3 regions of the Brevibacillus parabrevis genome follow, and region 1 is predicted to be linked to each of the others. Evidence: riboswitches for the same ligand, from Rfam matches in the RefSeq annotation. Region 1 holds a riboswitch; each other region holds the start of a gene.

What was found. A riboswitch is a leader RNA that binds a small molecule or an ion and turns the genes downstream of it on or off. The one in region 1 is predicted to bind thiamine pyrophosphate.
Region 2: linked by a shared signal. The riboswitch ahead of thiC (phosphomethylpyrimidine synthase ThiC) and the one ahead of thiS (sulfur carrier protein ThiS) in region 1 are both predicted to bind thiamine pyrophosphate.
Region 3: linked by a shared signal. The riboswitch ahead of thiO (glycine oxidase ThiO) and the one ahead of thiS (sulfur carrier protein ThiS) in region 1 are both predicted to bind thiamine pyrophosphate.

The regions. Positions count from the first base shown of each region.
Region 1 covers NZ_CP064090.1:4,114,051-4,124,459, forward strand. Annotated here, with positions in the region: gene IRJ17_RS18585 (efflux RND transporter permease subunit) at 1-1,432, opposite strand, end outside; gene IRJ17_RS18590 (CPBP family intramembrane glutamic endopeptidase) at 1,611-2,366, opposite strand; gene IRJ17_RS18595 (SdpI family protein) at 2,363-2,992, opposite strand; gene IRJ17_RS18600 (autorepressor SdpR family transcription factor) at 2,994-3,260, opposite strand; gene IRJ17_RS18605 (ABC transporter substrate-binding protein) at 3,506-4,543, opposite strand; gene IRJ17_RS18610 (ABC transporter permease) at 4,564-5,325, opposite strand; gene IRJ17_RS18615 (ABC transporter ATP-binding protein) at 5,322-6,104, opposite strand; gene tenA (thiaminase II) at 6,089-6,769, opposite strand; gene IRJ17_RS18625 (acetylornithine deacetylase) at 6,776-8,071, opposite strand; gene IRJ17_RS18630 (thiazole synthase) at 8,064-8,834, opposite strand; gene thiS (sulfur carrier protein ThiS) at 8,840-9,043, opposite strand; TPP riboswitch at 9,255-9,365, opposite strand; gene kapB (kinase-associated lipoprotein KapB) at 9,407-9,790, opposite strand; gene IRJ17_RS18645 (alanyl-tRNA editing protein) at 9,833-10,409, opposite strand, start outside.
Region 2 covers NZ_CP064090.1:3,282,670-3,293,078, reverse strand. Annotated here, with positions in the region: gene ylbJ (sporulation integral membrane protein YlbJ) at 1-1,133, shown strand, start outside; gene coaD (pantetheine-phosphate adenylyltransferase) at 1,140-1,622, opposite strand; gene rsmD (16S rRNA (guanine(966)-N(2))-methyltransferase RsmD) at 1,703-2,269, opposite strand; gene IRJ17_RS15770 (hypothetical protein) at 2,701-2,844, shown strand; gene ku (non-homologous end joining protein Ku) at 3,069-4,022, shown strand; gene IRJ17_RS15760 (cation diffusion facilitator family transporter) at 4,064-4,945, opposite strand; TPP riboswitch at 5,196-5,307, shown strand; gene thiC (phosphomethylpyrimidine synthase ThiC) at 5,460-7,211, shown strand; gene IRJ17_RS15750 (hypothetical protein) at 7,233-7,403, shown strand; gene IRJ17_RS15745 (DUF1904 family protein) at 7,472-7,801, opposite strand; gene IRJ17_RS15740 (ATP-dependent DNA ligase) at 8,231-9,178, shown strand; gene IRJ17_RS15735 (GerAB/ArcD/ProY family transporter) at 9,197-10,409, opposite strand, start outside.
Region 3 covers NZ_CP064090.1:6,064,787-6,075,195, reverse strand. Annotated here, with positions in the region: gene IRJ17_RS27995 (ABC transporter permease) at 1-263, opposite strand, end outside; gene IRJ17_RS27990 (ABC transporter ATP-binding protein) at 260-979, opposite strand; gene IRJ17_RS27985 (efflux RND transporter periplasmic adaptor subunit) at 1,020-2,297, opposite strand; partial or broken gene IRJ17_RS27980 (glucose-6-phosphate isomerase) at 2,499-3,848, shown strand; gene IRJ17_RS28250 (excisionase family DNA-binding protein) at 3,870-4,088, shown strand; TPP riboswitch at 4,153-4,269, shown strand; gene thiO (glycine oxidase ThiO) at 4,397-5,533, shown strand; gene IRJ17_RS27970 (LSm family protein) at 5,612-6,556, shown strand; gene IRJ17_RS27965 (YugN family protein) at 6,701-7,099, shown strand; gene IRJ17_RS27960 (NUDIX domain-containing protein) at 7,265-7,714, shown strand; gene IRJ17_RS27955 (NAD kinase) at 7,820-8,617, shown strand; gene IRJ17_RS27950 (MOSC domain-containing protein) at 8,638-9,360, shown strand; gene IRJ17_RS27945 (YbaK/EbsC family protein) at 9,382-9,870, shown strand; gene IRJ17_RS27940 (GNAT family N-acetyltransferase) at 9,938-10,409, opposite strand, start outside.

The sequences.
Region 1 (10,409 bases):
AGGCGAACAACGAGCAGACGACGGTCAGGGCAAATGGCCGGAATACTTCTCCAATCATCCCGCCGACAAACACAATCGGCAAAAATACGGCAGTGGTGGTAAACGTCGATGAGGTAATCGCGTGGAGCATTTCATGGGTAGCCATCTGAATCAGGCTTTCTTTGCGTTCCTTGTTCAACTGCAAATGGCGGAAAATATTTTCGATCACGACGATGCTGTCATCCACGACCCGCCCGACAGCGACTGCCATCCCGAACAAGGTAATCATGTTGAGCGTGATCCCCATCCAGGACATGAAAATCAGGCTGACCAGGATCGAGGTCGGAATGGAAACGAGGACGATCATCGTCGCTTTCACATGGCGCAAAAACAAAAGGATGATCAGGGACGCCATCACGGCTCCGAGCAACCCTTCCTTGAGCATGCCGTTAATCGAATTTTTGATATCGAGGGACGTGTCGTAAATCGTGGTAAAGGTCAAATTTGGGTACTCGGCTTGCAACCGGGCTATTTTCGCATGGATCGCATCGCCTGTTTCTACCGCATTGGCGTCCCGTGTTTTGTAGATGTTGATGCTGATGCCATTTTGGCCGTTAAAACGGCTGATCGAGTGAGCTACCTGGTCAAAGCGGACGTCCGCGATGTCGCCAAGCCTGACGTAAGCAAGCCCGTTTTTCGGATCTCCCGGGAGAAACAGCTTGGTGTCGCGAATATCTTCTACATGGAGGTAGCGGCTTACGACGCGAATGATCCGTTCTTCGCCGTCTTCGGTGAGCGTCCCGATCGGCATCGCCACGTGGCTGTCGAGCAACAGCTGCTTCAACTGGAGCGGAGAGATTCCGTAATAGTTGAGTGCATCGACGTTCGGCAGCACTTTCATTTCTTGCCCTTGCCCGCCGACTGTCGACACTTTATCGACTCCGGCAATGCCTTCCAGCTCTTTTAGCACCGACTCCTTTACTTCGCTGTCAAAGGAGTCCGATCCGCTGTTTTGCTCCTTGTCTGCCACATACAAATAGTAGACAGGCTGACTGCTGAATCCTTGGATCATGACTTGCGGTCGGCCTGCTTTGGCGGGAAGCGAGATGCCGGAGACTTTTCGTTCCAGCTCATCCCGGACAGCCTGTACGTCCGAGCCGGTCTCCAAATAAATTTTTAGCACGGAGCTATTGCTGTTCGAGTAAGATTCCAACGCCTTGATGCCTGATACATGACCCAGCTCTCGTTCCAACGGTTTCGTCACATCATCCAGAACGTCTTCCGGCGATGCCTCCGGGTAAGGAGTGCTGACAAGAAGCACAGGAAAAGACACATCCGGCATGTGCTCCACCTTGAGAGACATGGCAGCAACGATTCCACTTATGACGACCAGGAGGCTGATAATGATGATTGCTGTCGAGTTTCTAAGCGAAAAATTCGTGAGAAAGCGCAAGGAATGCCCCCCTTATTGCTAATAAATTCCAATTACTATATTACGCTTAAACGATTTCCCTTTTCAATAAATTTCCATTAAAATTAAAAATTGCTTTTCATTACCTTTCAAAAAATTGTGCGTTTTGGGCAATGCTGCCCCTTCTCCCACGGCATTGCCCAAAAACAATCCCGCTCCCTTAGCTTAAAAAGCCGTGCAGCAGGATATCCCCGATCGCGTGAGCAATCATCGCATACTCCAGCCCGCGCTTCCAGTAAAGGTAGCCAAACAAAATTCCCGCCACTCCGTTAAGCGCGATAGTGCGAATGAACAACAGCGGAGTAATCTCGCCAAAATAAGTGGCGGCCGCTGGCAGATGGCCTAGCCCGAACAAAAAGGCTGCACCGACAATTCCGATCCAGTACATCCAAGCCTTGGGCGAGGAGTGACGCCCAAACAGCTTGCTCAAAATCCAGACGATCAGCGTCATCATGAACAGCCGCACCATGACTTCCTCGTACACCCCGCCCTGGATGGAGGTGAGGACACCTGCCCAAATTGGCGTATTCAAGGCTTGTGCCTTTTCCGTGAGAATCGGCAAGAGCGGTTGGAAAATCAGTCGTTCCAGCAGGTAGATCATGAACGTCCCGAGCAGCCCGAAAATGACCGCTTGCACGATGCCTTGCCTGTTAAAGGTCGCACCGCCAGTTTTGTACATCCAATTTCGCAGGATCGGAGCATCGAGTCCGACCTTTCCTGCCAGCGTCAGTCCAGCCCATGCCAGCAAAAACGCCGAGATGCTGCCCTGCACGACAAACAGCACGATCACGGCGGGCAACGGCAGCGGCACCACAGCGAGCGCATCCCCCACCATCGCTAACAAATAAGGCGTAGCCGCGATAAAACCGATCGCACTGATCCCTGCCAAGAGCAAGGCAATTTTCACATTTTTCATCGTACTCTCCCCTTCCGGATTTTTTTGGCGAAGTAGTAGCTGCTCCCGATAGTGATCACAATCGTCGCCACGACGACCAGCAGCAGCGCAAACGAGTGGATCGGCTGCGGCAAAAAGGCAGTGAGGACAATGAGAATCCCGCCGAGGAAAAACACGCGGGAACCGAAATGATGCGTCATTTTCCACACTTGTTCACTGCCCAGCGCCCATGGCGTGCGTATGCCGATCAAATAATTATGGCGAAAGCGCGGCATGAAATTGCCCATCGTGATAAACAGAACGCCCAAGATCAGCGTCACAAAAATGGATATGTTTACCATATATCCGTAACCATATGCGATGATCAAACCGTGGATGACGAGAAGCGCAAACATGAGCGTATTCAAGATCGCGTCTTTGCTGCTCTCGAACTTTTGGTAGTTCTGCCTGCGCCAGAGCGAGGACACGAAGATAACGACCATCATGATCGGAACAAACGATACACCCAACAGTTTGGGGGCAAACCCATTCGGCTCGCCATTCATGCCCCAGTGAATGGTCATTTTGTCAGGCATGGATGGGTAACAGATCAGTCCCATCGCCACGCTGATCAGAAAAAACAAAATCGTCAAACCCGAGATTTTCATGTTATGACTCCTCTTTCGCATGAAATTGGATGACCCATTTCAAGAGATCTTGAAACACGGTGGTATTCAAGGAATAATAGATGTTTTGGCCTTTTCGCTCGTCGAAAACCATCTCCGCCTGTTTCAACAGATTGAGGTGATGGGAAATGCTCGGTTTCGTCATTGCAAAATGCTCGGCGATTTCGCCAGCCGTCATGTCTTTCTCCCGCAACAAGTCAAGCATCTTTCTCCTTGTCGGATCAGACAGCGCCTTAAACGCATGATTCATGGACATAGTTCATCGATCCTACTTTCGGAACATCTTTATTAGATATTTAGAAATTTATCGAAACAACTAACCAAAAAATACCATGGAAAATATACCCAGTCAATAGGTAAAAAGATTCTCATTATCCATAAATTGTATGTTATAACTGCACAAAAACCCCGATCATCCAGCTTCCTGCGGGAACGAAGCATCGTTCCAGGAAGTTGGACGGTCGGGGTTTTACCGTTTCCTTCTGCGCTTATCGCTTATTTCACCAGATCACGCATGATGTCTTCCACTTTCACATCGGTCGTGATCAGCTTTTCTTGTTTCATCCAGTCGATCAGCGTCTGCCACGACTCGGCTGTCATCGCACCGAACTTTTTGTCGCCTGCGTCCATCAGCGGGATCAAAATATCGAGGCTTTTTGTCTCGATGTCTTTTTCCAGCGGGAACTCCGCGGCTTGTTTGGCGAGCAGCAAATCGAGCGCTTTTTCCTTGTTGTTTTTCACGTAGTCTTGCCCTTTGGCAATCGCGCGCAGGAAGCCTTCTACAGCCTGTTGCTTTTTGCCCAATGTGTCGTCGCTCGTAGCCAGCACAAGCTCATAATAGTCCGGCACGCCGAAGTCGGATGGCTTGATCACATTGACAGGCACACCGTTTTTCTCCAAAATGAGCTGCTCGTGATTGATGTAGCCGCCTACTACCGCATCGACCTTCTTCGCGGTCAAAGCCGGAACGATGTCAAAGCCAATATCGGTGAAGGACAGGCCGGAATCGTCCGCGCCAGCGTGCTTGACGACTTGGCGAACGATCGACTCGTCGAGTGGAATGGACGGATAGCCGATATTTTTGCCCGCCAGCTTTTGCGGACTGTCGATCTCGCCGTCTTTGCGCGTCATGATTACATTCAATGGATGGCGAACGAGCGCCGCTACAGAAACGACGGGAATGCCTTCCGCGCGCGCCTGAATGAGCTGCGGCTGGTAGCTGATCGCCAAATCTACTTTTCCTGCTGCCGCCATTTTCAGCGGATCGTTGCTGTCAGAAGGCATTTGCAGGTTGACCTTGAGGTTTTCTTCCTTGAAAAAGCCTTGTTCCTCTGCGGCGTACAAGAAAGAGTGCACGGCGTTCGGGTACCAGTCGAGAGCTACTGTCAGTTCGGCAGGCTCTGCCGCTTTTTGTCCCGGAGTAGCTGTTTCCGGCGCAGTCGTGCCTGCTCCGGACTGATTGCCGCACGCAGCAAGCCCGGTGGCAAGCGTCAGTGCCAAAAGCGTTTTGGTCCATGTACGAATTGGTTTCATCGTTGTTCTCCCTACTTTTCTCACTTGGATGATTGGTGTTTATTTTTTGTGTGCGGGGAAAGCTGGCGCTCGATCCGGCCGACGAGCCAGAACAGGAGCATTCCCAGGACAGACAAGAGCAGCACAGAAGCGAACAAAGCTGGCGCCTGAAAATTGCCGGACGCCCGTCTGCCGAAGTAGCCAAGCCCTTCGCTCGCCCCCAGCCATTCGCCGATGGTTGCCCCCGCGACGCTGTAAGTCGCGGCTACCTTTAATCCGCTGAAAAAATGCGGCAGGCAGGACGGCAGTTGAAGCTTCGTGAATATTTGCCAGCGGTTGGCGCCCATCGTCTTGATCAGCTGCAGCATCTCTTGATCGGTGGAGCGCAGACCGTCATACGTGTTGACGACGATCGGAAAAAACGTAAACAAGATCGTCACCGCGATTTTTCCCGATAAATCGTACCCGAACCATAAAATAAATACGGGTGATAATGCTATAATTGGGATCGTTTGGGATATGACGATATACGGATAGACCAGTCGTTCGATCAGTTTGCTCATGCTCATGGCAAAAGCCAGCAGCACACCAAACACAATCGAGACGGACAGCCCGAGCAGCACTTCTTTCAAGGTCGCCCACAAGTGCACACCGAGCAGCGACTCGCGCAAATCCCAAAGCGCCACAACAACCGTGCTTGGCGGCGGCAAAATGAACGGAGGCACGGCAAATATGCGGCAAACGGCTTCCCACGCGGCGAAAAAGATCGCGATGGAGATGCCGAACCAAATTCCTCTGCTCATCTTGCCTCCCTCCCCAGCAATTGTAGCTTGGTCTGCTCAGCTCGCAGCAAGCCCCAAATTTCTTCGCGCAAAGCCAAAAAGGCTGGTTGATTCCTGCTCGTGACAGAGCGAGGACGCGGAATGGTGACATTCAACTCTACGGGTGTGCGGATCGGCTTGCCGAGCAGGACGATCACACGGTCTGCAAGCAGGATCGCTTCGTCGATGTCATGCGTAATCATCAGCATCGTGCTGCCTGTTTCCTGCCACTTGTCCATCAGCCACTCCTGCATGTCCAGGCGCGTAATTCCATCCAGCGCACTGAACGGCTCGTCGAGCAGCATGAGATCGGTACCGGACAGCAAGGCACGCAAAAAGGAGACGCGCTGCCGCATGCCGCCGGAAAGCTGGACCGGATAGGCATCCGCCCAATCTTGAAGTCCGTACCTGGGCAGCTCCTGCCGCACCCGCTGCTGCGCTTCCTTTTTGGACATCCCTTTGATTTCCAAGGGCAACGCCGCATTTTCCACAATCGTGCGCCACGGCATGAGCAAATCGCGTTGGGGCATATAGCCTACTTGCCCCAACCGCTCGTCCATCCGTGCCTCCCCCAGCCGGATTTCTCCCTGGTCAGGCTGCAAAAGTCCTGCGATCAGCTGGAACAACGTGCTTTTTCCGATCCCGCTTGGCCCGATCATGCTGACGAACTCGCCTTTTTTCACCCGCAGATCAAAATCTTCGAGAATCGGCGTATGGCTGTACGAAAAGCGGACTTGGGAAAAAGCTAGTTGATCGCGCACGGCCACATTTCCTCTCTATAGGCCATATCCCAGAACATGTACTCCATCTTGGACGTATTGACGAAATACTCTTCCAGTCTCGCCAGCTCCTGCTCGTTTTTGCCCTCTGCCAGCTCGTTCATGATGTCGATCAGCCAGATTGCCAGCTGACCGAACTCATCCGAGCTGTACATGCGCACCCACTCGCCATAAAGCTCGTGATCGACTGCCCCTTCGACCTGGGCCAATCGCTTGCCGATCTCCCAATAGCTCCACGTGCACGGCAGCAGCGAGCTGACCAGTTCTGCCAGCGAGCCTTGATGCGCGACACGCAGCATGTAGCTGGTATAGCCGAGCATGACAAAAGACGGCTCTGTCGCTTCCAGCTCTTCGCGGGAAATTCCGAAGCGCGCTGCGTATTGGCGGTGCAGCTCCATTTCCGTGTTCAGCGTCGACTCCTGCAAAGCGGCGAAGCGCGCGCTTGTTTCCAGATCGTATGCTTTCACGCTTGCGAGCGCAAACATTTTGGCGTAGTCGATCAGGTAGATGTAGTCTTGCTTCATGTAAAATTTGAATGCGTCCACTGGCAATGTCCCGTCACCAAGTCCGGTAACAAACGGATGCTGGTGAACCTGCTCCCAGATCGGAGCCACACTGCGCAACAAACGGTCTGTAAAAGTCGCCATGCTTCCTCACTCCTTTGCTTCCTTCGGCGTATTGCACCAACTGGCGATGAAGCGGGCCATGATCTGGGCAAACTGGACGAGCTGGTCAGGATCGATCGATTCGTCTACGGCGTGCGCATGCTTCAGTTCGCCTGGCCCGAACAGGACAGCGGGGATTCCGGCATGGGCGAACCAGCCAGCGTCCGTGACCGTTGAAGACATGTCCACGACGGGTGCCGCGTGCAGCTCGCGCTCATAAGCCGCTTGCAGCTGGGCGAGTGCCGGATGATTGGCGTCCAGCTCCAGGGAAGGGAAAATTTCTCCCCGCTCCTCGATCATGGAGCGACCGCCCCAGCGAAACACGGGTGGATGTTCCCGCAGCCACACATCGGCCGCCGCCGCTCTTCTAATATGATCCTCGATCTCGCCAATCATTTGCTCATATGATTCGTTCGGATAAAAGTGAACCGTAATCCACAAGGCGCAACGGTCGGCGATAAAGGCCGCGTGTCGGCCTCCTTCGATGACGGCCGGGTTGATGGTGTTGCTGCCGGCAGGAAAACCGGGATACGCTTTCATCACAGCCCAGTCGCGCTCCAGCTCTTGCAGAGCCGAGATTACCTTCATCATTTTCTCAATCGCAGAAGCTCCGCGCACTCGTCCTCCGGCATGGATCGTCTGTGCCCGCATGCCGTCGTGCAGCGTAGTCGGGCTTTCAATCGTAATCCAGCCAGTGATGACGCCACCCTGCCCTTGCATATGCAAGTTGCTCGTGTCGACGACGACTGCGTAGTCAGCCTGGTAGCCGCGTTCAATGGCAACGAGCGTCCCCGCCTCTCCGGCTTCCTCTCCAATCACGGATTGGAACAGCAGATCGCCTGCCAGCTCGACGCCATGCTCGCGAAGCATTTGGATGGCGAACAAACTCGCAGCGAGCCCGCCCTTCATGTCCGCGACCCCGCGTCCGTACAAGCGACCGTCTGCGCCGAGCGTCAGCGAAAAGGGCGGATACGTCCAGCCCGTTTCGTCTCCAACCTCGGCCACATCGATATGCCCATTGACAATCAGGCTGTTTGCCCGCGCCGAATCACGGCCCGAAAGACGACCTACCACGTTGTCGTCGCCGGGGTAAACCTGGAAGCGATCCACCGCAAAGCCCATGTCTGCAAGCTGGCTTGCGATGACGGATTGCGCCTCGTCGCTGTTTCGCGCAGGCGGACTGACGGTCGGCTGGGAAACGAGCTTTGCCAACAGGGCGAACAGCTCGTCCTTGCGATTGGCGATCGACTCTACCGCTTCTGTCAGACGATCCACGCTACTCAATCATCCCTTCCACCGGGCTGCTCGCTTGCGCGTAACGTTTTTTCGGGATGCGTCCTGCCAAAAAGCCTTTGCGTCCCGCTTCCACGCCCAGCTTCATCGCTTCTGCCATCAAAACCGGATTGTCCGCGAGAGCAACAGCCGTATTCAACAAGACACCGTCTGCGCCCAGCTCCATTGCTTTCGCGCAATCTGCCGGAGAACCGATTCCCGCATCGACGATGATCGGCACTTTGGCGTCCTCGATGATGAAGCGCAGATTGTTTTCGTTGACGATTCCCTGGCCGGAACCGATCGGCGACGCTCCTGGCATGACGGCATGAACGCCTACATCCTGCAAGCGCTTGGCGAGAATCGGATCGTCGTTCGTGTAAGTCAACACGATGAAGCCTTCCTCGACCAAAATTTTCGACGCTTCCAATGTGCCGATCGGATCAGGCAGCAATGTTTTCGGGTCACCGATGACCTCTACCTTGATCATGTCGCACAAGCCGGACGCTTTCGCCAGGCGGGCGATGCGCACCGCTTCCTCGGCTGTATAGGCTCCTGCTGTATTTGGCAGCAGAGTGAATTTTTTCAGATCGAGCTGTTCCAAAAAGTTCGGTTCTTGCGGATTTTCCAAATTCAGTCGGCGAATGGCGAACGTCAAAATTTCCGCTTCCGACACTTCCACCGCTTTCCCTTGCGTTTCCAAGTCTGCGAATTTTCCAGTTCCGAGCAACAAGCGGGAGCGAAACTCGTAAGGTCCAATTTTCAAAGTATCCATGATGATCATCCTCCTCCGACAAAATGAACGATTTCGATGCGGTCTCCATCGGCAATCGGCGTTTGTTCATACAGGGAGCGGTCGATAATTTCTCCGTTGCGCTCCACGACCACGATTTTCTCTTGCAGGGAATACGAAGCGAGCAAAGCGCGAACCGTATTGATTTCGGCCGAAAGCTCTGCTGTTTTTCCATTCAGCACAACAACCATTGTATTCCTCCTTCTTGGTGGCACTTGCCGAGGGACAAAAAACGGCTTCCCTCGCCTGCCGGAAGTCACTCCAGTCAAACGGTGGAAGCCGTATACGTATCCAAACGGACAGATGGAATAAAAAAACCATCCGCCGTGGGATGGTTGAGTTGATCTCATCAACTGGTGCGCATCCTCTGCGAAAAATCTCGCAAACGACCGCCCTAGTGAAATCGATTCATATACCTCTTCCTCCGCTGGCATGACCCAGGTCAGGTTCAACGGTCAGTAACACACTCGTTACAATCTCAGCCAACGACGCTCGGCCCCCGTTTGGTAGTAAACCTATGCAATTGTCTTACGTTCGAGTATTACAGTACCACTCTATTTCGGGTTTGTAAAGGTTTCCTTGTGCATTGCTTCCAGTTCCGTCAGGCAGCGCTGTGCCCAAGCCGCCATTTTTCTCAGCTTGTCCATCTCGCTCTCCATGGCGATGCGCACAGATTCTTTGTACTCGGGCACCTCGCCGTTGTAACGCATCACTGCCGACACCGGGGCCATGAATTTTTCCAGATAAGAAAGCGCTGGACGCTGGTGGAACAGCGGCACGTCTACTTCATAGGAAGTGTGCAGATCGCCCTGTTGCGGGTATTTCGTCACTGCCAGCACTTTGACCAAAAGTTTTGTATCGTGAATTTCCAGCACTTCGGCGATGTATTCTCCTGTCCGCTGTTTGACGCGGACTTTGTCTCCGGGATTCCAGAACATGATAGACTCCTCCTTGCATTGTCGTTATGGTTGCGCGTCGTATTAAGCCAGCAGCTGGGCAAGCAGCTTGCGCGCGTGGGCAATTACTTCGTCAGCATGCGGCTCGGACTGTCCGCCGCCTTGGGCCATCGCCGGGTTGCCGCCGCCTTTTCCGGCAATCAATGGCAAGGTGTCTTTGATCAGCTGATTCACGGCGACATTGACTTCTTGCCCGCGTGCAAACACAAGCTGGGTTTTGTCGTCTGTTGCAGCCGCGAGCAGGCAGACGGCATCTGGAGCTTCCGCGACCATCAACTGGGCAAACTGCTGCAATTGCTGGATTGATTTGTCCGGGAACACACGGGCGATCACGCGCGCGCCACCCTCCCGCTCAGCCGTGGCGAGCTGTTTTCGCACCTCGACCTCAAGCAATTGTTTTTCCACTTCGGCGAGCTTGGCTTTTAGCGAATCGCGCTCGGACAAAACACGCTCCGCCTGGACGATCAGCTCGGCCTCGCTCGTGACGAGCAGCTTGGCCAGTTCGCGGACAGTCGCCTGCTTGCGCGTGTAATCCCGCAAAGCGCGCAAACCGCAAATAAATTCCAGGCGGATGTTCCCGCGATGGCGCTCCCAGCCGAGA
Region 2 (10,409 bases), 830 kb from region 1:
CCGTCCGTGGACTCAAAATCTGGTGGGAGGTCGTATTCCCGTCCACGCTCCCGTTTATCGTCCTCTCGGAAATATTGATGGGACTCGGAGTCGTTCACTTTGTTGGCGTGCTGTTGGAACCGTTGATGCGCCCTTTGTTCAATGTTCCGGGAACAGGCGGATTTGTGCTCGCCATGGGCTTTTCATCGGGATATCCGGTGGCAGCCAAGCTGACTACCCGCTTGCGCCAGCAGAGCAATATCTCCAAAGCGGAAGGGGAACGGCTCGTATCTTTTACGACGACGGGAGATCCGCTGTTTGTCATGGGCGCGGTGGCAATCGGCTTTTTCCACAGCGAGCAAATGGGAGTCGTCCTCGCCTTGACCCACTATTTGTCGGCAGTCATCATGGGGCTGATTTACCGTTTCCACGCGCCGTTTGCTGCCATAACCAAGCCTTTGGAAAAAACGAATTTGCCCCTCCCGCTCCGCGCGCTGCAAGCCATGCACCGGGCGCGAATCCGCGACGGTCGGCCGTTTGGCAAACTCATGGGGGATGCCGTGCAGTCAGCGCTCAACACCTTGCTCATGATCGGTGGCTTTATCATCGTGTTCTCTGTGTTGATTCAGTTGTTTCAAGCGATTCACCTGACCCAATTGATCAGTACGTTTCTCGCTATTTTCCTCGGTCCCTTTGGCTTTCCTCCCGCCTTTTCCAAAGCCATCGTCGCCGGGCTGTTTGAAGTCACGTTGGGCGCGCAGGCAGCCAGTGTCGTTCCCGATGCCGTATCCATGGTCTGGAAAGCTGCGATCGCCAGCGCCATACTGTCCTGGGGCGGACTGAGCGTCCATGCGCAAGTCGCCAGCATTCTCAGCGAAACAGACATCCGGGTAGCGCCTTATTTGATTGCGCGTGCTCTCCACGCTTTATTGGCTGCCATTTTGACCTTTGTTTTCTGGCAGCCGCTGGTCAAAGCGAGCAACTGGTTTTTGGAAAAAAGCGTTCCCGTCTTCGTGCCGACCACTTCCGGAATCCCCGTTACAAGCTGGTGGGAGACGATCGCTTTTTCTGGCACGCTCGCGGCAGGGGTGGCTGTTCTGCTTTTCGGCATCAGCTTGCTCACCCGTTACTTTCGCAGCAGCAAGCCGAGGTAAACTCGGTTACTCGCTGGCCAATTTGCGCTTGAGCGCTTCTTCAATCGCTGGCGGCACCAGATCGGCGACACTTGCCTTGTACCTTGCCACTTCTTTTACGATGCTGGAGCTGAGATACGAATACTGATTGTTGGTCATCATGAAAAAGGTCTCGATCTGATCGTCGAGCTTTTTGTTGATGGAAGCAACCTGCATTTCGTACTCGAAGTCGGACACAGCGCGAAGACCGCGAATGATCACTTTGGCTCCGCGCTTGTTCATGTAATCGATCAGCAAGCCGTCAAAAGAGTCGATCTCCACATTGCTCATGTCCGCTGTCGCCTGACGAAGCATCTCGACGCGCTCCTCTACGCTGAACAGGGAATTTTTTTTGGAGTTGATCAGAACTGCCACGATGACTTTGTCAAACACTTTTGCCCCCCGACTGATAATGTCGAGGTGTCCATATGTAACCGGATCAAAGCTTCCCGAGCAAACGGCAATCGCCATGTTGCCTCCCCCTTTTTTCTGTGAAAAACGTCTCGACGTTTTTCATGAAATGGAATGCGACCGCAAAAAGCGAGGCGTTCCTATGCTTCTTGCTGCGGCTCGTAATAGTACAAAGTGACCGCTGTCTCGCCGTACGTAGCCTCGCGATCTTTGACGCAATCGCCGATGGCAGCGGGAAACGAGTCCTTGCTGTCGTGTTCGGCGACGATCCAGGCACCTGCTGCGAGCAGACCAAGCTGTTGTAGCTGAGTGATTTCTTCCACGATGTTTTGCTTCGCATACGGCGGGTCCAAAAAAACGAGATCAAACGGCTGCTCCCGCTTTGCCAATTGCCGGATGGCTCGATCCGCATCCATGCGGTACATTTCTGCGTATGCATCAAGGCGGCAGGCGCTGACATTTTGCTTGACGACAGAAAACGCTTTGGCATCGCGCTCGACGAAGACAGCTTTGTCCGCTCCCCTGCTTAACGCCTCAATGCCCAAGCTGCCTGTGCCGGCATACAAATCCAATGCCCAGCCCCCATCAAAGTACGGGCCGATCATGTTGAAAATCGATTCTTTCACTTTGTCGGTCGTCGGACGCGTTCCGCTTCCAGGGACGGCCGCAAGTTTTCTACCTCTGTGTTCTCCTGCGATGACGCGCATAATTGTTCACCTGTTCAAAGAAGTTTGTAGAAGATAAATGCCGCCTGTACCAAGGCCGTTCTGCCTTCAGGCTGATATCATACTATCACAACTGCCTACCCCCGTAAAATTGGCAACTGGAAAATTTATGCCGGCTTCAGGTATACGAGACGCAAAGTTTGGAAAACATGATGGATAGCGACGCAACGGTGTCGCTGACAACCGCGGAGAAGACTTACGTTTCCCCATAAGCTCTTCCTCCGGTTTCTCCTCTCCCATAATTGAAAGGCAGTTCACTTAGGCGCGCGGCGTGTCTGATAGGAGCATTCCGTGCCATCGCTCCCTTCGCGGGAGGAGTTGAACAGCTGCCCCATCGTCATTTGACGAGGGGGTATTTTTTTGTTCCCGGCATGCGCATACTACTTGCACATGTTCCAAAAGGGGGAATTGACATGGCAGCAAAACAACCGTCCGAGCAAAAGCTGAAAGCAGCCAAAGCCCAGTCCATCGCGGATCGTACAGGCATTGGCAGCGAAGCGGCACGCGAAATGCAATCGCGGGCGGACCAGTCCGACATCGTCAAACACGGGCAGTAAAATCGGGCAAAAAGAACGCAACCAGCCGTCCCATGCGATCGGCTGGTTTTTTCATGGAATGGAAAGCAAGCTCGTCTGTGTCAATGTTTCCCGCCTGCATTTCCCTCGCGGCTTCGTCTGGCTGCCTACAAACAATAAGCAAAACGGCCGCACCCATCTCATCACTTACCTCGTGGCAGCATCCAGCCCCAGCCTTATGCCACTACCGAATCGGGAGGAATCGTATGCACACCGTCTGGAAAGGATCAATCAGCTTCGGCCTGGTCAACATCCCGGTTCGCATGTTTACGGCGACAGAAGAACGGGATATTCGCTTCCGCCAGCTGCACAAGGAATGCAACACCCCCATCAAATACACGAAAATGTGCCCGCACTGCCAGCGGGAAGTGGACGCCAGCGAGATCGTTCGCGGCTACGAGTATGAAAAAGGCCACTTCGTCATGATCAACGACGAGGACCTGGAGGCGATCACCCCCGAAACCCGCCGAGCTATTGAGATTCTCGATTTTGTGGACTTGTCGGAGATCGATCCGGTTTACTTTGACAAAAGCTACTTTCTGTCTCCTCAGGACACAGGGGAAAAAGCGTACGCCCTGCTTCGCGCCGCGATGGGCCAAACCGGAAAAATCGCGATTGCCCAGGTGACGATGCGCAATCGGCAAAGTCTCGCCGTCATTCGGCTGTATGAGCATTGCATGATGCTGGAAACGATTTTTTATCCTGACGAAGTACGGCCAGTCAATCAAGTGCCTGCCTTGCCAGAGGCGACCATCCCCTTGGCGGAAAACGAGCTGAAAATGGCAACCGAGCTGATCGGCAATATGACCGTTCCGTTTGACCCAGCCAAATACACCGATGAATACCGCAGCGAGCTGCAAAAAATGATCGAGAAAAAGCTGGAAGGCCAGGAGATTGCCACGGCACCGACCGTCGCTCGGACGAATGTCATCGACCTGATGCAAGCGTTGAAGGAAAGTCTCGCTTCTACCGCAGGCACTTCGCCTGGTCCGGTAAAAATCGAGCCTGAGCCTACGCCAGCAGCAGCGAAACCGAAGCCAAGCCGCAAACGCGCAACTCCCGCAGAGCCGACCGCAGCAGCTCCCAAGCAAATGCCAGCGCAAAGCGAGGCGATGACCACAACCAAAAAGCTGCGTCGCAAAAAAGCGACTCCCGTGTAACGCCATGCAAAAAACCTGCCCGATACGGACAGGTTTTTTGCTTATTTTTCGACCAGTTGCTGCTCTGGCTCGATATGAATATGAACGGTATTGATTTTGTGCACACGTCTCATGCGTTCTTCGATGTGTTCGGTGATGGTGTGGCTTTCTACCACATTAAGGTGCGGCTCCACATGGATCACGACGTCAACCAGCACGCTGCTGCCGTGGTAACGCGCTTTAATATCGCTAATATCTTTTACTCCGGCGATGGACGAGATCGTCTCTTTCAGTTCCCCCAACTCTTCTACGTCAAAGCCGTCGGTCAAGCGATGGGTCGCTTCCCGGAAAATATCCCACGCTGTTTTCAGGATGATGACTCCGACTACCAACGCAGCCAGCGGGTCAAGCCAGTAAAGCTGGAACTGCGCCCCCGCAACGCCCACAAACGTCCCGATGCTGACGAAGGCGTCCGAGCGATTGTCAGCGGCCGCAGCCAGCAACGCCTGGCTGTTTGTTCGCAAAGCGAGCTGACGGTTGTAGCGGTACACGCCCAGCATGATCGCCGCTGTCGCCAATGCCGTCCAGCCTGCGAGCAAATCCGGTGCCGTCGTTTTTTGATCAAACAGCGAAGGAACCGCTTCCGTCACGACTTGCAAGCCGACAAACAGCATGATGAATGACGCGACCAAGGCCGAAATCGTCTCCGCGCGGAAATGACCGTACGGGTGATCGTGGTCAGGCGGCTTGCGGGCAATGCGCAGGCCGATCAGGACCGCAATCGATGCCACCACGTCTGTCGAGTTGTTCAAGCCATCTGCCATCAACGCTTCCGATCCCGTCAGCACAGCAACTCCTATTTTTAACGCCGAGCAAAAGATATAGGCAATAATACTGACCCACGCGCCCCGTTCCCCTTGCTTCAGATCCGAATATACATCCACACTCCATCACCTCAAAAATCTCAATCACTCCGTTCGCTCAAAAGACAAGAACGAAGCGTCATAAAGCAGTTTCTTTTTGATCGAATTACATCGTAACAGACGCGATTCGTGTGGGTCTACAGAAACAGTTTTAGTCCGATTCATGAGTATAGAGGGGGGGAAAATGTGTTGCCCTGTGGCAATTTTTGTTGGAAACTTTTTCTTGCCAACGATGGGCGTTCTCCGGTATCCTAATCTTGCAATCACAACCACAAACAAGCACGGGAGCTTGGAAATCACCAGGCTGAGAGGATGGTACTGTGCCATCGACCGTTGAACCTGAACTGGGTAATGCCAGCGGAGGAATGTCCATATGACACGACAAGTGACGTGTATCTTTTTGCAAAATACCCGTTGCTTCTCTACTCTCGCGTCTGGCGTCGCATGCTCCCATGCGGCGTTTTTTTCGCGACGGGCCTCTTTCGCCTCCCTACAAGGTTCGCGCTTCGTGCAACCACGCCAAGGAGGTTTTTTCATGTCATCCATTTCATCTTTTCCCGGTAGCCGCAAAGTATACGAGGTCGGCAGCCGCCCTGACATCCGCGTGCCGATGCGCGAAATCACCCTTCAAGCAAGCGAAGGGTTGTTCGGCTCTACCCCCAATCCGCCTTTGCGCGTCTACGACACGAGCGGCGAATACACCGCTGACGGATATGTCGCGGACATCGAAAAAGGCTTGCCGCTAGTGCGCAAAGCGTGGATCGAGGAACGCGGCGATACGGAAAGCTATGTCGGCCGGGAGCCACAACTTGTTGACGACGGAATCAGAAGCAGCGAAAAAGCGGTGACGATGCCAGCTTTTCCGCGCGAAGGCTATCGGCCCAAACGCGCTTTGCCAGGAAAAAATGTCACCCAGCTTCACTACGCCCGCCAGCAGATCATTACGCCAGAGATGGAATACATCGCGATTCGCGAAGGAGTGACCCCCGAATTTGTCAGAGCCGAAGTAGCTGCCGGGCGCGCGATTATTCCGGCCAACATCAATCACCCGGAAGCGGAGCCGATGATTATCGGGCGGAATTTTCACGTCAAAGTCAACGCCAATATCGGCACGTCGGCCGTAAGCTCCTCGATGGAAGAGGAAGTGGAGAAAATGATTTGGTCCGTGCGCTGGGGCGCCGATACGATCATGGATTTGTCGACCGGAAAGCACATTCATACGACCCGTGAATGGATCATCCGCAACAGCCCCGTGCCAATCGGTACCGTGCCGATTTACCAGGCGCTGGAAAAGGTCAATGGCAAAGCGGAAGACCTGACCTGGGAAGTGTATCGGGATACATTGATCGAACAGGCGGAACAAGGAGTCGATTACTTCACCATCCACGCTGGCGTTCTGCTGCGCTACATTCCTTTGACGGCAAAACGCGTTACCGGGATCGTCTCGCGTGGCGGCTCCATTTTGGCGGCTTGGTGTCTCGCCCACCATGAAGAAAACTTTTTGTACACCCACTTTGAAGAAATTTGCCACATTCTCAAAGCGTACGACATCAGCGTCTCGCTTGGAGACGGTCTGCGCCCCGGCTCGATTGCGGATGCCAATGACGAAGCGCAGTTTGCCGAGCTGGAAACACTCGGGGAGCTGACGAAAATCGCCTGGAAGCACGACGTGCAGGTGATGATTGAAGGGCCTGGTCACGTTCCGATGCACCTGATTCGCGAGAACATGGACAAACAACTGGAGATGTGCCACGAAGCTCCTTTTTACACGCTCGGGCCATTGACCACTGATATCGCTCCCGGTTACGACCACATCACCTCTGCGATTGGCGCAGCGATGATCGGCTGGTTCGGGACAGCAATGCTCTGCTACGTGACGCCCAAAGAGCACCTGGGACTGCCGAACAAGGAAGATGTGCGCAACGGCCTGATCGCCTACAAAATCGCCGCTCATGCAGCCGACCTAGCCAAAGGACATCCGCGAGCCAAACAGCGTGACGACGCGCTGTCCAAAGCCCGCTTCGAATTTCGCTGGAACGATCAATTCAACCTGTCTCTCGATCCTGAGCGCGCCCGCGAATATCACGATGAGACACTGCCTGCGGAAGCAGCCAAGTCTGCGCACTTTTGCTCGATGTGCGGCCCGAAATTTTGCAGCATGAAAATCTCGCACGACATCCGTCAGCAAGCGCAGGAGCAGGAACAAAACGAGCCTGCGGCTATCGCGGCAGGCATGCAGGAAAAAGCCCGCGAGTTCCGCGAGCAAGGAAGCCAGTTGTACCAATAAACGCCTGGAGGTGGCAAGACATTGAATGAAGCCTTGCGTTTGCGCGCTGAAATCGCTCGCCTGGAGGTGGATTTGGAAAGTCTGAGACGCCAACTGTTCCATTTGCAAAAAGAATGCGCGCACGAGTTCGTCGAAACATCGCTGGCGCGCACCTGCTCCAAATGCTTGCAAACAGAAAGCCTCTATTATTAGAGCACGTATGACATAAAAAAGGTCGGAATCCCTCGTCATGGGATTTCGACCTTTTTTGCCTGCCGGATTCAGCGGGAAGCCTTGACCTGTAGCGGCAACCCTTCCTTATAGTACAGCTCAGGCGACAGCAGGATAAAAAAGAGATGGACGTTCTCGAAGCCTTGCTTCTGCAAGATGCGATTCATCGTGCTGGCAATCTCATCGTGCTTGTTCTGTTCTCGCGGGAACATCATGATTTCCAGAGACAACGGGCTGTTCGTCAACTGCTCGACCAGCAGAAGCTCCAGCTTGACTTTTTCCTCGCTCACTTCAGCGATGCGGGCAAACTCTTCTATAATAAGGGGCGCAACCGATTGCAGCTTTGCTTTTTCAAAACCTTTAAACCGAAGAAATGGCAAGTCAATTCCTTCTTTCCGTAAACATGCGGCTCGCCAGCTTCCAGCAAGTCCAGGCTGTTCCTCAAAATCATTACCATAGTAATTATAAACTACAGTCTATTTCTAGATCAATGAAAAAAAGGGCTATATCCAAAGAACGACTCTCCCCTTACGCACTGTGGTGGACGTACCACGATTAGGAGGTTTCAAGCCATCCGGCGGATATAGCCCATCCATACTTGTTCATACTCTCTTCATATGAATGTCGATTCATATGAAATTTTCTCTAGTATACCTTATATTCAATACTTAATCAACTAAGAAGTTTCGTAAAATTCGATCACAACTGCTGTTCAAGACTCTTTGCATAGACCGCAAACAATCGTGGGACTGTACGAATACGAGCGACCGCTCCAGCGGAACTTCAAGCAAAGCAATTACGGAGGCCCTATGCCACTTGAACCGATCACCCCTTTTGAACCGATCCAAACCGAAACGATACCAGCCGGAAGCAACTGGATTGCCCAGGTGAAGTGGGACGGGGTCAGAATGCTCACCTACCACGACGGCAACAAGACACAGCTCATCAATCGCAAAAAGAATGATCGCACGAGGCAATACCCCGAATTTGCCCGGCTCGAACGCTACTGTTCCGCCTCATCTGTCATTCTCGACGGAGAGATGATCGCTTTTGACAGCCAAAAACCGTCTTTCCACGAAATCATGAAAAGAGACAGCCTGCGCAAGGAACTGAGCATCCAGCTCGCCATCGAGCAAACTCCCGTCACCTACATGGTGTTTGACGTCCTGTATTGGAATGGCAGCTGGGTAACCGACAAACCGCTCGGCGAGAGACAAGAGATTCTAGCGCAGATCATGCTTCCCGAGCCAAATGTGCAGATCGTACAAAATGTCAGTGACCCGCACAGCTTGTACGATGTGATGAAGCAGCATCACATGGAAGGAATCGTCTGCAAAGACTTGACGAGCACCTACCTCCCGAGCGGAAAAGATGCGCGTTGGCAAAAACTCAAGATTTTTCACGATCTGTATGCCGCAATCGGCGGTGTCACGCTGCGCGATGGCGTCGTGAATGCCGTCCTGCTTGGCTTGTTTGACGACGCCGGAAGACTTGTGTACATCGGTCATGCAGGCACCGGGAAGCTGACCCAGCGCGATTGGCGCGACCTGACCGAACGGATCAAACCGCTGCTCCTAGACAGCATGCCTTTTGCCAATCAACCGGAACGAAAAAAAGACACTCTCTGGCTAAAACCGGAGCTGATCGCCAAAGTCCAGTTCATGGAATGGACCTCCGGATTGACGATGCGCCAGCCGAGTATTCAGGCGTTTGTCGATGGCAGTTTGGCTGACTGTACGTGGAAGCAAATCAATTGATCGCCGACTCCCCGCCTGCTACTGCCGAAAGTTTCCTTGTTGTTTGGGACGGCCCAGCCTTTGTTTCCCGTGATTAAGGGCCTGCATTTCTCCGTAACTGGCAAGGAGCGCAATGACCATGAAAATAATGTAGGCGATCGCGGTGGCAATTCCCGCTGCGGGAGATTTGTCGCTGAGCATGTCTCCAAGCAAGATCGTCAGAATACAGCCTGCGAAGCTGATCGCTCCTCCCCACACCATCATGCGGTAAAATCGATGCAGCTTCGTTCCTCTGGGGATCAAGGTCTGGCCTTCCTCCCGCTTTTTCCTGCGGGCGACGATAAACAAAAACAGAAGCAACGGCACCTGAAACAAGATGACGATGAAAGGAAAGCTGTAGCTGATAAACTGGTCGATATCAGCGACCTTCGGAAAAGCAAGCAAGGTTGACACAACCAGAAAACAGCCGCACGGCGCATTGTACGTATTGTAATGCAGCTGTCCGCCAAACGATCCAACCCCTACGAGAAAAGCCAAATACGCGACGATTACTTTAATGCTGAACGCCGGGAACCACAGGCTGAACAAAATCATTTCCACCCGGTCAAGAAAATCGGTCAGATGAATTTGCTGGACGAGAATATAGATCGGAAAATTAAGCCTGCTCGCGATGACGTATCCCATCACTCCAAGCAAAATCAAGATCATGATCGTCGTCGTGAAGCACACAATCATGATCCCGTGCTTCATCGCCGCAAACAGAAGCCTTGGCTCGCTGCTGGCATGCAAGAACGCCCCGAATAGCAATATATCCCCATAGACGCCGAGCGGGAGCAGATTGCTCACTGCAATCCGTTCGAGAGTCGTACTGAGGATCGGTTCCAGCCGCTCGATGCTGTACTCGTTCATTAAAAGAAAGTACAGCATCAGGCACATGATAAAGTAGGCGGGAAAGTAAATCTCGTTTACCCGCGCTGCCACTTCCAGACTCGTCTTGCCGTAATACATCAACAGCAAAACGAACACGAGCAGAATGATTTCCAAAGGCGTCTGCGGCAGCAGGGAGACGTGCAAAAAGTCCGCGGCGCCTTTTATATCGAGAGCGAGAATGATCCAAATGTAAAAGAGGATCAACAGATTGATGAATCCACCGATCCATTTGCCGCAGATGATGAACACTATCTCAAACAAATTTTTGCCGGGGTAGGCGCGCACCAGCTCCGACAAGACATACGCTACCAACAAAGCGTAG
Region 3 (10,409 bases), 2.0 Mb from region 1:
CTGCCCAGGACAGCAGCGTCATCGATAGTCAGGTCGTCGGATTCGATTTTTTCTTTTGTCTCCCAGTTAATGAAGACGTTGAAGGTGTTTTGCCCGAATTTTTCCATCTCGTCGTTGATTGCTTTTTGTCCGCCTTCTCCAAGCGCGGTAACGGCGATGACAGAAGTAATCCCGATGATGATGCCGAGCATGGTCAGGGCCGAGCGCATTTTGTTGGCCCAGATGCCCTCCAGTGCGGTGTAAAAGCTTTCCATAAAATTCACGTGACAATCACCTCGTCATTCGGGGTAGAGAAAACGCGTTCCTCTACCCGCTCATCGCGGATGATGATGCCGTCTTTGAACGTGACGATTCGCTCGGCGTGCTGGGCGATGTCCATCTCGTGCGTGACGAGAATAATCGTGACGCCTTGAGCGTGCAGTTCCTGAAAAATCGACATGATCTCGACACCGGAGCGACTATCGAGGTTTCCTGTCGGTTCGTCTGCCAAAAGGATGGCGGGACGGTTGACCAGCGCTCTGGCGATGGCGACGCGCTGCTTTTGACCCCCGGACAGTTGAGTAGGCTTGTGGTGCATGCGTTCGCCCAGCCCTACTCGTTTCAGCGCTTCTGTAGCCCGGTTGCGCCTTTCCGAACGGCTGACGTTGGCGTACATCATCGGCAACTCTACATTGTGCAGGGAAGTGGAGCGGGCGAGCAGATTGAACGACTGAAACACAAAGCCGATTTTTTGATTGCGTACGTAGGCGAGCTGCTTGTCATTGAGGCTGCTTACCTCAATCCCGTCGAGAATGTAGCTTCCCGTGTCCGGGCGATCCAGACAGCCCAGCATGTTCATGAACGTCGATTTCCCTGATCCTGATGGTCCCATGATGGCGACGAACTCGCCTTGTTCCACCAGCAAGGATACACCTTTCAAAATAGGGAGGGTGCTATCGCCAGTCTTGTATGATTTCGTCAAGCCTTCTACCTGAAGCATTGTCGGCTGACCTCCTTTTTACGTGGAACACATCCAGTCGTTACATGCCCATTGGTGCGGGACCGCCGCTCATCGGCATGACAGGCGCTCCTTCACTCAGCGCTTCAACAGGTCCCAAAATGATTTGCTCGTCTCCGTTCAGACCTTGCTTGATGTGGGAGAACAGTTCATTTTCAGTGCCTGTGGCGACTTTCTGTTTCTTGGCGATTCCGTTCTCGGATATCCAGACGAAAGTGCTGCCGTCCGCTTCCTGCTGGATAGCTTCGATCGGAACTTGCAGAGCGTTATCGATTTTTTCCGCCAAGATGTTGATGTCCACGTGGAAGCCTGGCTTGAGCGCGCTCAAATCTCCTTGCGGCTTGAGGATGACTTTGACGCGGGTCTTCTCACTTTGGCCCGAACTGCTTTGGCTGGTGGTTGCGATCGGGGCGATTCGGGTGATCTGGGCATTCAGCATTTGTTTGCCCAGCGTAATGCCTTCGATGGTCGCCGTCTGTCCGAGCTTCAGCTTGCCGACATCCGATTCGTTGATGTCAGCCTGAATGAGCAAGTTGTCGAGATTAGCCAGTGTCAAAATTTCCGTGCCTTTGTTGACGTATTGGCCGTTGTCCGCCGCGACGCCAATAACGGTTCCGTTCGCAGGTGCGACGACAACGCTCTGGACGCGTTCTTTTTCCAGTTGAGTCCGTTCGACGGCCAGTTTGTTGATTTGTGCCTGCTGAGCGGCGATGTCTTCTTTGCGCGGCCCTTTTTGTTTCAGGGCGGACTGTTGTTTCGCCACATTGAGGGCGGACAGCGCGTTGTCCAAGATAGACTTCGCCTTGTCGACTTCCTGCTGAGTCGAAGCGCCTGAGGAGAACAATTGATTCATCCGGTCGTATTCTCGCTTGGCCGCATCGTACTCGCGCTGTGCCTGCGTGACCCGCTCGCGCTCCTGTGCTACTTCTTCCGGTTCTACGCCGATCTGGGCTTTGGCAAGATTGGCTTTTGCGACTTCCATCTGCGCTTCGAGATCAAGCAGTCTGCTGTCCACATCGGTCGTATCAATTTTGGCGATGATCTGGCCTTTTTTGACCTTGTCGCCTTCTTTGACGACGAACTCGCGCAACGTGCCGTTCACATTCGCATACTGCTTCTGCTTGTCCTCCACGATGACGATTCCGGAGGTCAAGATTTTGCTTTCCAGAGCTGATTTGGTCGGTGTTCCGATGTTGACGGGCATGCCCATGGCTTGCTGAGAACCCATCATGTTGAGTCCAACGAACCCTGCCCCTAACAGGACGACAACGGAACCGATGATCCACCACCGTTTTTTCATTTTCATTTCCCCTTGTTGTTCTAAAAAGAAACCATTATTTCATTGCTCGAAGTAGTTTTACGGAAGGCATGGAAAAAGGTAACACTTTTGCCGAATCGTTCACGATTTGCTCACATTTTGCGATGTTTTGACGGAAAGTAACTTTCTCGCTTTTTGCGTGATAAGATAAGAAAATAGATGACGTTCCTTGGGAGGGGAGCCATGAACCAAGCGATTCGATTTGATTATTCCAATGCACGCGGCTTTGTGAGACAGCATGAATGGGAGCAGCTTGCGCCAGCAATCGGGCAGGCGCATGAAATGTTGCACAAAAGAACGGGTCCAGGCAGAGACTATCTTGGCTGGGTAGATTGGCCGAACAAATACGACCGCGTCGAGTATGAGCGGATTCGCCAGGCGGCGGCACGTATCCAGGCTGACTCAGATGTGCTTTTGGTAATTGGAATCGGGGGTTCATATTTAGGAGCGAAAGCTGTACTGGACGTATTGGGCCACAGCTTTTACAACTTGCTGCCGAAGTCGAAGCGGCGATCGCCGGAAATTTATTTTGTCGGCAACAATATTAGTCCGGTGTATATCTCTCATCTGATGGACGTGTTGGAAGGCAAAGACGTCTCCATCAACGTCATCTCCAAATCGGGCACGACGACAGAGCCTGCTATAGCTTTTCGGCTGTTGCGCAATTGGCTGGAAAACAAGTACGGCCGCGAGCAGGCGAAGAAGCGAATTTACATTACGACGGACAAAGCGCGGGGGGCCTTGAAAAAGCTTGCGGAAGATGAGGGCTACGAGAGCTTTGTCATTCCCGATGACATCGGCGGGCGTTTTTCTGTCCTGACAGCAGTCGGACTATTGCCGATCGCCGTGAGCGGCGCCGACATGGATGCCCTGATGAAAGGAGCGCAAGATGCGAGCGAGCGGTACATGGTCATGGATTTGGCCGAAAATCCGTGCTACCAGTATGCGGCGATTCGCAACGCCCTGTACCGCAAAGGCAAAACGGTGGAGCTTCTGGTCAGCTACGAGCCGCAGTTCCGGTTTTTCGCCGAATGGTGGAAACAGCTTTTCGGGGAGTCGGAAGGCAAGGATGGAAAAGGAATTTTTCCCGCCGCTGCCGAATTTTCCACAGACTTGCATTCCTTGGGGCAGTACATACAGGACGGCATGCGACACTTGTTCGAGACAGTGGTAACCGTAAACAAGCCAGCCATCGATGTCACGGTAGAAGAAGACCCGCTTGATGTGGACGGACTGAACTTTTTGTCCGGCAAGCGGATGGGATTTGTCAATAAAAAGGCTTTCGAAGGGACGGTGCTCGCCCACGTGGATGGCGGCGTGCCGAACCTGCTTGTCGAGATGCCAGAGGCGACAGCGTATCACCTCGGGGCCTTGATCTACTTTTTTGAAAAGGCGTGCGGAATCAGCGGCTATTTATTGGGCGTCAATCCGTTTGACCAGCCCGGGGTGGAGGCGTACAAGGCCAACATGTTCGCCCTTTTGGGCAAACCTGGATTCGAGCAGCAGAAAGCGGAATTGGAGGCAAGATTGCGCGATAACAAGACATATTTGACCGTGGAAGAGACAGCAGCGTACTTGGAGCTTCCGGAAACGTTTATTTTGGAAAAGATTCACCAGGGCAAGATTCGCGCTCTGCACGACGGCTACGAGTACGTCATCAACAAGGAACAGTTCAACCATCATATGGAAGAAATGCGCAAGCTCCGCGAGTTCGAGGAGGCAGCGCGCCATGAGACGGTTCCGGAGAGCTACGATGTAAAAGACGAGGATTGAGCGTATAGCATCTTGTCACTGGCGGCCAGGAGGACTATACTTGGTTGGTGAAATGAATATGTAAAGAAGCAACTTGGGGAGTCCTTCACGCGGGGCTGAGAGGATGGAAGCATACGACCGTCGACCCATTGCACCTGATCCGGATCATGCCGGCGCAGGGATACGGTTGCCGGCGAACAGCGCTTTTTTCTTTGGCTATACGGCGTATGAAGCCCACCTTTTCCTGCTTGGGAACGGGTGGGCTTTTTGTATGTTGCCCTGTTCAACTTGGATCAGGAGAGAGATCACAACAGCGAGGAGAGAAAAACGTGGGCGATTGTCTCATAGTGGGTGGAGGAGTTATCGGTTTAAGTCTGGCGTATGAATTGTCACGCAGAGGGATGGGCGTCACGTTGGTTGAGCAAGGAGAATGGGGCGGACAGGCGTCCTCGGCAGCAGCGGGCATGCTCGCGCCGTTGAAGGAGTTTACAGCGCCCGGTCCCATGCTCGATTTCGGCATGGCGTCGCTGGCTTATTATCCGCAGTGGGCGCAAGAGCTGGAGGAGTTTACCGGGGGCGATGTACAGCTCAGCCTGGAGGGGCTGCTCACGGTCGCGCTCGACGATGGCGAGCAAGCACAGTTGGCAGAGAAATTTCGCTGGCAAAAGGACGCGGGGCATAGCGTGCACTTTTTGACGGAAAGGCAGCAATTGGCGGAGGTGGAGCCGCTGTTGACAGACAAAGCGCAGGCAGCGATTTACTCCCCGTACGAGGGGCACATCAACAATCGCATGTTGCTTCGCGCTTTGGTGACAGCGTGCAAGCTGCAAGGAGTTGTGCTGCATTCCGGCTGTGTCGTGAGCGGCATCGCGGTAAAAGGCGGGAAAGTAGTTGGCGTGGACAGCTCGCTCGGGCCGTTGCGCGCCGCGCATACGGTGATCACTTCGGGAGCGTGGGCAGGTGTCATGCTGGACTTGCTGGGGGTGTCGGTTCCGGTGCGTCCGGTTCGCGGTCAGATTGCCGCTGTTTCCTCTGTCGGCATTCCGCTGCGCACCGTCATTTTTGGCACGACGGGATATGTGACGCCGAAAAAAGACGGCAAAATCGTGCTTGGCGCAACAGAAGACGAGAGCGGCTTTCAGCGCGAAGTGACGATGGCGGGGTTAGCCAGCATCCTGAACGGGGTCATGCCGTACGTTCCGGCCTTGCATTCAGCCGCTTTTCTGGAGGCGTGGGGCGGATTGCGGCCAGCTACGGCGGATGGCAAGCCATTGCTTGGGCCTGTACCTGGATGGGAAGAGCTGTCGATTGCCGGAGGGCACTTCCGCAACGGCATTTTGCTCTCGCCCGCCACAGCGAAGTGGATGGCGGACTATCTGGAAAAAGGAGAGCGGGAGCAGCTCGCCCCGTTCTTGCCTGTGCGCTTCGTAACAGAAGAAAACGTCAGCGCACATAAAATGGGCTAGTCTTGCCTGCAAACCGGAACACCTCCCCATGGGCACATGTATATGGTAATAAAGAGCACCAGAAGGGGAGGAGTTTCCATGCAGGATGAAAAAAACCTGTACCAGGCTGACGTCCAGACGGTCAGTCTGATCAAGGATATGCGCGAAAATGTGCACAACATATGCAAAGAACACGTCGAGAAAAAAGTGCGCATTGAAGCGATAGACGGCCAGATTTTTGAAGGCGTGATCGTGGATTTTGACGATCAGAATGTATACGTCGAAGTGGACGACCCGGATGCGGAAGAAAACGACTATGAATATGAAATCGAAGAGGTAGCCAGCCGGAAATCGCCCGGCGACTGGGGAATGCATCAGGATTGGAATCCTTACGGAGGGTATCTCCCCTACGGCGGCTATCAGCCGTACGGCGATGTCAGTCCGTTTAGCAGCAGCAGCCAGCCAAATCGGCGACCTCCAGGGGGGCAAGTCAGTCCGTACGCCGATGACTGCTATCCTTACGCTCCGATGACTCCGTTTGGCAGTCCAGGTCAACCGTTTGGTCAGGTGAGTCCGTTTGGCAGCCCGGGTCAACCGTACGGTCAAATGGCTCCGTTTGGCAGTCCGGGTCAACCGTTTGGCCAAGTGAGTCCGTTCGGCAGCCCGAGTCAACCGTACGGCCAGATGAGACCATTTGGCAGTCCGAGCCAACCGTACGGCCAAGTGAGTCCGTTTGGCAGTCCGAGTCAGCCGTTTGGTCAAGTCAGCCCGTTCGGCAGCCCGAGCTTTCCGTATGGCCAGATGCAGCCGTTCCCGGACGGCAATCCATTCTTTAGTCCGTACGGCGGATTCAACCCGTACATGAGCCCTTATCCGCCTTTCCCGCCGCAGCCATGGTATCCGTTTCCGCCGCCACCACCGCCACCGCCAGTTCCTCCGGCTGCGGTTGTCGTGCCGAAAAGAAGGCGCCGTCGTCCTTGCCGCAGAGGCAAAAGAATCATTCCACTCGCTTTGTTTACATTGCTTACGATCGCCCTGCTCTAAAATCGGGAGCATGCAAGCCTCTTTGCCAGCGGATGATTGGCAGCGGGGCTTGTTGTGCGTTTGAAGAGCACGGCTGTGCGAGTACAACCTGCCCTTTTGTCGCACACTATCCATAAAATGTGACGAAGGCAGGAGGATTACCAGATGAAAAAAATACAGAGCAGTCTCCCCGGAACGAAGGCGACGTTCGGCTACTTTCGCGAGTCGCTTGAGCCGCATTTTACGCTGGCTAACTGGGACTATGAGCAAGGCTTTTTTGACCGGACGCTGGATGATCAAAACATGGTCTACCTTCGCTTGCCTGTAAAAGTTTTGCAAGGGGAGCTGGACAGCCCGGATGCGTGGCTGGAGCTTGGCGAGCCGTTTGTGTTGCGGCACGTGTACAACACAGGGGTAGAAGAAGATATCGGGTACTACGCGCCTGTCGCTTCGGCAGTGATGAACCAGTTTCAGCAGCCGATCGACAAGGATGCCGACATTGACCCGAGATGGATTCGCAAGGCGGAGGCAATCGTGAAAGAGCTGGAAAATCGCCTTGGATGACGGGTGGGCCTTGCATGAGGCCCGCTTTTTCTTTGCTTGGGGCAGCGTCGTGACTGCTTTTGTCTGACTGGCCTGATACATGGCGAGTGGGCAGGGAAGCATTTCCTGTAAACAGAATGATAAGGGAGAAACCGTGACAAAGACGTTCTGACAGGAGGCGATGGCATGGCGTGGTACCATGCAATGGCAAAATGGTATTGGAAGGTACGCAAGCCGTTAACTCTCGGGGTGCGGCTCATCGTAGACGACGAGCAAAAGGGCGTCTTGCTGATTCGGCATACATATGTTTCAGGCTGGTATTTACCAGGCGGCGGAGTGGAAAAAGGCGAGACGTTTTGGAACGCAGCGCGCAGAGAGCTTAGGGAAGAATGCGGCCTGACTGTGACCAAGCTCAAGCTCTGCCACTTGTATTACAGCGAGCGTGAAGGCAAAAGGGACCACATCGCCTTGTTTCATGCCAGCGCCGCACGCTCGGAAGCCGGAGGGGCAGATGGGAATGAAGTCAGGGAGATGCGCTACTTTTTATGGGATCAGCTCCCTGCGGATATGACCCCGTCAACGCGCAAGCGACTGGAAGAATTTCGCGCGGGATCGTTCCAGGAAGAACGCTGGTAAAATCCATTTCGGTTTCCATGCATCTCCTTTTTTCATGTGGTATAGTGAGATCAACAAACAAGCGTACTTGACCGCTTCGAAGGATAAAAGTGAGGGCAGACCAGCATGAAGATTGCGACTGTACTGCGAAATGACGATTATACACGGGAAGTAGAGAATTTGCTCAAGGAAAAGCTGAAGGAGGCTGGCAGCTCGTATACTTTTGTGAATGGAACCGATGAGGAGCCGGATATGGTGCTCTCGATCGGCGGAGATGGAACACTGCTGGAAGCCGTTCACCAATACGGGATGGAGCCGGCTTACGTCGGGATTCATACAGGCCACCTCGGATTTTATGCGGACTGGCGGCCGGAGGAGCTGGATGAATTTGTTGACAGATTGTTGCATGCCCAGCCAGCGATTTCTGAATATCCGACCGTTCAATGCCGGATTGAAACCGCTGATGGCAAGCAATACGATAAATGGGCGCTGAATGAAGTTGTCTTGCGCAATGCGTCTTTGTCGACGCTGGTTGCTTGCGTCTACATTAACGGCGATGAGCTGGAGACGTTTCGCGGAGACGGCTTGATCGTCTCTTCGCCGTCAGGCAGCACGGCATACAACAAGGCTGTAGACGGGGCGATTGTGCATCCGTCGATTGAGGCCATTCAGCTTTCGGAGATCGCCTCGATCAACAACCAGGCATACCGGACGATCAACAGCTCGCTTGTTTTGCCCAAGCATCATGAAGTAGAGCTGATTGTCATGAACCCGGAGATCATGATCGGGCTGGATCGCGAGCAAGGCGTGTGGACAGGTGTCCGTTCCATTACTTGCCGCGTGGGCCAGGGCAAAGTGAAATTTGCGCGCTACAAGCGCCTGACCTTTTGGGGCAGGGTACGCAACTCGTTTATCAAAGGCTAGATAGAGAGGGAGAGGGTTGCATGAAAAAGGTAGGAGCATTGCAAAGCATCTATCGCCATCCTGTGAAGGCAATGCGCGGGGAACTACTTACATCAACCGAGATCGATGCTTTTGGGCTGTACGGGGATCGCGTGTATCGCTTTTGGGATGATACACGGCCCGGAAAATTTTTGGGCGCAGACAAAGTTCCAGCTCTTATTGGCTATTCTGCAACCATGGAGGCAAAACAGAGCGAGGAAGAGTATCCGCAGGTGCGAGTCGTAGCGAGCGACGGCAGCGTTCACGAGTGGGGGGAATCGCTTTTTTCCCATGTAGCGGACACCGCCAAACGGCCCGTTACGCCTTTGCGCAGCATTCCTTCGGAGGGCAAGCAGGACTGGGAAGAACATATTTTGCTGGTGACAGACGCTTCCTTGCGCGAGATTGCCCGCCAGATCGGCAGCGAATGGGTTGACCCGAGACGCTTTCGCGGCAATCTGATCGTTGTGCTGGATGGCGACGAGCCGTTTGCAGAAGATAAATGGATAGGAAAAAAATTGAAAATCAACGATGTTACGCTGCAAGTAACGATGCATTGCGTGCGTTGTGTGTACGTAAACATTGACCCGGATACGCTGCAGAGGACCCCGGAAGTATTGAAGGCATGCGTGAAGCGCCACGACAATCACTTCGGAGTATACGCTTCCGTGGTGGAGACAGGCACGGTATCCTGCGGTGACGATGTGTACGTGCTGGAAGAGTAGTGTGCAAGGAGGAGAGCAGCTATGCAAGAGACAAGCCCCTTGGAGAGAGTTCGCGCATTTGTCAAACGGTACGATCCGCAACTGGAGCCGATTGTGTATGAACAGCCTCTTCCTACATCGGAAGCGGCCGCAGAAGCGTTGGGCAGCGAGGTAGGACAAATCGCCAAGTCGATCCTGTTTCGCTCCGGCGACCAGTTTGCGCTTTTTGTCGCGGCAGGCGATGTCAAGATACACCCGAAGCAGGTGAAAGCTGCGCTCGGTTCGGGAAAAGCGAAAATGGCTTCCATGGAGGAAGTCGAAAAGGTGACGGGCTATCGTGTCGGGGCTGTCTGTCCCTTTGCGTTGGAGCAAGAAGTGCCTGTAATCGTGGACACTTCGCTGCGGCGCTTCCCTGTCGTCTATACCGCCGCTGGCATCGCCGAGTCGCTTTTGCCAGTCACGTATGAGGCGTTGCTGGCGATGACCAATGCCGTCGAAGCAGATGTGGCGCAGGCCCCGCAAGCTCCGTAGCCAGTAGCGTAGATAAGCGTGAAAAAAGGAAGCTCTCGCAAGCTTCCTTTTTCTTGTTTCGAGCCTGTTAACGACTGAGCGAGGAATGTTCTTGCCCAAGCAGTAGCTGGTAAAAATAAACGTCGTGCCACTCGCCGAATTTGAAGCCTACTTCTTGAAATCTTCCGGCAAGCGTGAAGCCGAATTTTTCATGCAGTTTGACGCTCGCTTCATTGCCGCCGACAATTCCGCTAATGACGGTATGGTAGCCCAGTTGTTCTGCCCGCTGCAAGATTTCACTCAGCAGGGCCGTTCCGATGCCGCGTCCCCGCTGTTCTGCATCGATGTAGACGGACAGCTCGACCGTTTTGTTGTAAGCGGGTTTTTCGCGAAAAGTGGAAAGGCAGCAGTAGCCGACGACTTCTTGCTCCCATTCGGCGACGATCAAAGGATGGTTTTTGTTGTGCTTGTGAAACCAGACTTCGCGCTGGGCAATGGTCTGTGGCTCCAAGTCGAATGTCGCGACCAGGTGAGTGATCGCATGATTGTAGATGCGTAGC